DNA from 2 places in the Thermosipho sp. 1070 genome. Region 1 is predicted to be linked to the other one. Evidence: riboswitches for the same ligand, from Rfam matches in the RefSeq annotation. Region 1 holds a riboswitch; the other holds the start of a gene.
What was found. A riboswitch is a leader RNA that binds a small molecule or an ion and turns the genes downstream of it on or off. The one in region 1 is predicted to bind thiamine pyrophosphate.
Positions count from the first base shown of each region.

Region 1 (2,210 bases):
GGAAAGTTATAGAAGACATGTCCTAGAATTACAGCGGTGAATGTATACAAAATTTTCCTATCAAATCCTAGTATTCCCAATAACTTAGTTAAGAGTCCATTTCTTCCAAAAGCCATTAAAAATCCAATGCTCATGGTAACACCAGGTAAAATAAAAGGAATTGATGACAATATTCTAAAAATAGATTTTAAAAATGGATGTGTTTTTGTTCTGGCAACAATGTATGCACCGGGTAGTCCAAGAAGCAATGTAAAAATCGATGAAACAATTGCTTGGGTTATAGTAAATTTGATAACATTTGAGTGATCTTTTATAGCGGAAAAGTTTATTCCACCAAATTTATAAAATAGAAAAAATAGGGGGACAAAAAGTCCCCCAATAACATATAACAAAGGAATTACCCACCAATAATTTCTTTTGACCATTCTTTTAATATCTCCTCTTGTTTTTCATATAAATTGGGATTTATTTTCAAAATTTTTTCCATTCTTGGCACATATTTAAATGCGTCTGGAATACTGACATTAGTTACAGGAAGCATCCATTGATTTAATGGAATTTTTTCTTGAAAATTGTCCATTAATACAAACTCTAAAAATCTTTTTGCAAGTTCCATGTTTTTTGCACCTTTTACTATTGCAGCATATTCAACTTGTACAAATGCTCCTTCTTTCATAATTACTGGTACATATGTAATTTTACCATAGTTGTAATAACTATATGCACCATCTGTGGCGTAACTTACCATGATATCTGCTTCACCAGTTTCGAGCATCTCAAACGCTTCATCCCAGCCAGGTGTTATTGTTAGTATGTTTTCTTTAAATTTTTTCCAAAAATCTAAATAGTTATCTCCATAGACAGCGATTGTCCACAACAAAAAACTAATTCCTGTGCTTGAAGTGCGTGGATCTTCCACAACTATTCTGTTTTTGAACTCTTTTTTTAATAAATCCGAAAAACTTTTCGGTGGATTTTTTACAGTGTTTTTGTTGTAAACTATTGCAATGGCACCAAAATCAAACGGTACACCGTATTCATCTTTTAATTCTGGATATTTTAATAAAGAATAATTTATCGGTGAATATTTTTCAAGTAACCCTTCTTTTTTTGCCCTATGTAGTAAAGCCTGATCAAGTCCTATTATTACGTCTGCTTTTTGCTTATCTTTTTCTAATATTAACCTTGCTAATACGGCTCCGGCATCTCCGAAAGATCTAAGATCGACTTTGCAATCATACATTTTTTCAAAAATTGGAATTACCTCATAACCAATCCCTGAGACGAAACTATCGTATGTGTAAATTACCAATGTTTGGGTAGAAAAATAAAGTACTCCAATTAGAACAAACAAGCTTACAATATATTTTTTCATTTTTTCACCTCCTAAAAAAAATCCCTCCTTTTGGAGGGTATTTCCCATCCCTCCGCCAGTATTATCTGGGTCAGGTTCAAAGGGTCGAAGGTTTCCACCTTCCTCTCAGCCCCGGAATATGGAGCTCCCCTTGGGTTAATTCTATTATACATCAGGTTGATTAATTCAAAAACATAAATTTTTACGTAAATGTTAAAACTATTCGATGTGTTAAGTTAAGCAATCGAACTGGTGTAATTTATTTGTTACATATAATTTTGTGTTTGTTTTCAAAGTTGTACAAAAATTTAATTGAAAAAAGGAAAAAGTATAATATACTAAATTAGGAAGAAAAAGGAAGGTGATTTATTTGTTCGAGGGACTACAAGAAAAACTTTCAAAGGCGTTTAAAAGTTTATCTGGAAAAGGAAAAATTACGGAAAAAAATATTAAAGAAGCTATTAGAATAGTAAAGCTTTCTTTGCTGGAAGCTGATGTTAATTATAAAGTGGTAAAAGAATTTATAGATGAAGTAAAGAAGAAAGCGTTAGGAGAAGAAGTCTTGAGATCTTTGACTCCTGATCAAATGTTTATTAAGATTTTGAAAGATGAATTAATTAGATTAATGGGGGAAAAATCGCAATTGCAAATGATTCATTCTCCTTCATATATTATGATGGTTGGATTGCAAGGAAGTGGTAAGACAACGAGTGCGGCTAAAATTGCAAATTTACTTAAAAAAAGAGGTAGAAAACCATATTTAGTCGCAGCAGATACCTATAGACCTGCGGCTATTGATCAATTGATAACTTTGGGTAAAAGGATAGACGTACCTGTCTACTATGGTGATAAAAAA
Region 1 covers NZ_CP007121.1:88,612-90,821, reverse strand. Annotated here, with positions in the region: gene Y592_RS00465 (ABC transporter permease) at 1-392, opposite strand, end outside; gene Y592_RS00460 (thiamine ABC transporter substrate-binding protein) at 398-1,375, opposite strand; TPP riboswitch at 1,406-1,516, opposite strand; gene ffh (signal recognition particle protein) at 1,725-2,210, shown strand, end outside.

Region 2 (2,210 bases), 190 kb from region 1:
CTATTTTCCTTATATGCTATGACCGCTGCATCGTAAATTGGAACAGTACCTACGGGAATATCCGAAATTGTTAATAACTCTTTTCTCTGAAAATCCAAATCTCCCCATGTAGAAAGAAGCATTACACTATCTGCTCCATATTTTCTTGATGTCCTATACTTTTCTAACTCATATTCAAAATCATCATATCCAAAAGAAGTACCAATATTTGCATTAACTTTTATTTTTAAACCCTTTCCTATCCCCATCGGATTTTTCAAAGAAACATGATTATTATTTTTTGGTATAACTATTGTCCCATCTAATAATCCTTTTACAAGATAATCAATACTTCTTCCTTCTTTTTTTGATATTTCATTAAGAATTGAAGGAACCTTACCACTTTTTATTTCATCTATTATTGTCATCCTTTCACCTCAACATCAATATTCTCGATAATAATATTTGCAATTTTAATTCCAGACTTTAACATACCACCGAATATTGGCCCCATTCTTGGACCACCCCCAACAGATACCGCGGCCATTCCCATTACAAGTAACCCCGGGAAAATTTCTTTAGTATTTTCAAGAACAAATTTTTCACCTTCTTTTGCATTCATAGGAAACTCCCTTATTTTTCCTAGAGGTAAGTCAATTGATAAATTTCTATCTATAACCATATTAACTACACTTGCAGGATGTCCAGTACCATCAATAACATATTTTGCCTTTACCGTTATAGGATCAACATGTAATCTTTGCCTTATAACAGGTGCCCAATTAATTACCACACCGTTTATTCTCTCTTTGCTCATTAGAACGTCTTCTACAAAAACATTATTAAATATTTTTGTACCCACTTTTGTTGAATTGTACAACAAAGCTGAAGCAAAATGTACGGAATCAATAGAAATAAACCCTTTAGTTTTCTTGTATTTCATATCTAGCTCTTCTAAAAACCACTCAACATCTTCCTCTACAACTAATTCATTAAATAACATCCCTCCGCCCCATGTCCCACCTCCTGGTTCATTTTTTTCTTCAAAAATTATCACATTAAACCCATTTTTCGATAAAACATATGAAGCGGCTAACGCACTAGGCCCCCCTCCAACAATTGCTACATCTACATCTAAACTTTTTTTTAATTTCTCGGTAAATTCTTCTACTATAATTTTTGAAATTTCTAAATCCCACATCTTAAATCCCTCCTTAAAAAAATTTTGCCCTCCACCGGAGGGCAAAATTTCATTTTTTTCTCTTCCCCAGTCCCTCCGCCGGTATTACCCGGTTCAGGTTCTAAGGGTCGAAGGTTTCCACCTTCCTCTCAGCTCCGGAATATGGAGCTCCCCTCGGGAAATTATTCACTTTACATGTATATTTTAACTCAATTATTTTATCAGGTCAAACTTTTCTCAATTTCTTTTATTAATTTATAAAAAAACACATAAGAATATATTCCAAATGTTAATATAGAAAACAAAATTAGATTAAAAATAGATAGTCTTGACTTTAAAACGCTCAAAATCAATTTTAAGTATAAAAGCACAAACAGTAAAGCAAGAGTTTGCGAGAAGAAATACGTAAAAATAGAAGATGTCAAATAAAGCGGAAAAAAGGAAAAAATTACAAGACTTAAAACAATATAATAAATGGATAAAACATTTATCTTTAATTCTCTTTTAATTTTTAAGCCTATTACATACAAAAAAATCAAAAAAGAGATTGATGAAAGTCCCAAAAAAACTTCTGCAAGCTCTTTATAGAAAAAATATAAAATATTTGAAAGTATCGAAAATCCCACATACATATAATATGAAATTACCACATATCTCATCCCTTCCTACTCATAAGTATAATAAAATTTTTTACTTAAGTCAATTTTTCAAGCAAGCCTGTTCAAAAAAGGAAAAAAAGGGAAAGATGAAGTTATAAATTCAACAAAGAATTTTACAAATTTATTTTGCAATATTCTAAAAAGAAAGGTAAACCACGAAAATACCTAGAACACATGATATGCAAAATTTGTGTTGTACAATTTAATAGAGTTATCCAAATAGTTTTTTGTTTAATTTTTCACATAACAATTATATCTCTTTATTTTTTAAAAAGACTCAAATAAGTTTTCTTTCAACTTCTTTCTCATTTTTTAAAGCGAGAATCCAAATTTCAACTAGGTTTTCTCCTGAAACAAATATCTTTAATCATGAAAAAAGGAAACCGAATATC
Region 2 covers NZ_CP007121.1:1,682,185-1,684,394, reverse strand. Annotated here, with positions in the region: gene thiC (phosphomethylpyrimidine synthase ThiC) at 1-407, opposite strand, end outside; gene Y592_RS08605 (sulfide-dependent adenosine diphosphate thiazole synthase) at 404-1,180, opposite strand; TPP riboswitch at 1,233-1,344, opposite strand; gene Y592_RS08600 (DUF4234 domain-containing protein) at 1,381-1,818, opposite strand.
Region 2: linked by a shared signal. The riboswitch ahead of Y592_RS08605 (sulfide-dependent adenosine diphosphate thiazole synthase) and the one ahead of Y592_RS00460 (thiamine ABC transporter substrate-binding protein) in region 1 are both predicted to bind thiamine pyrophosphate.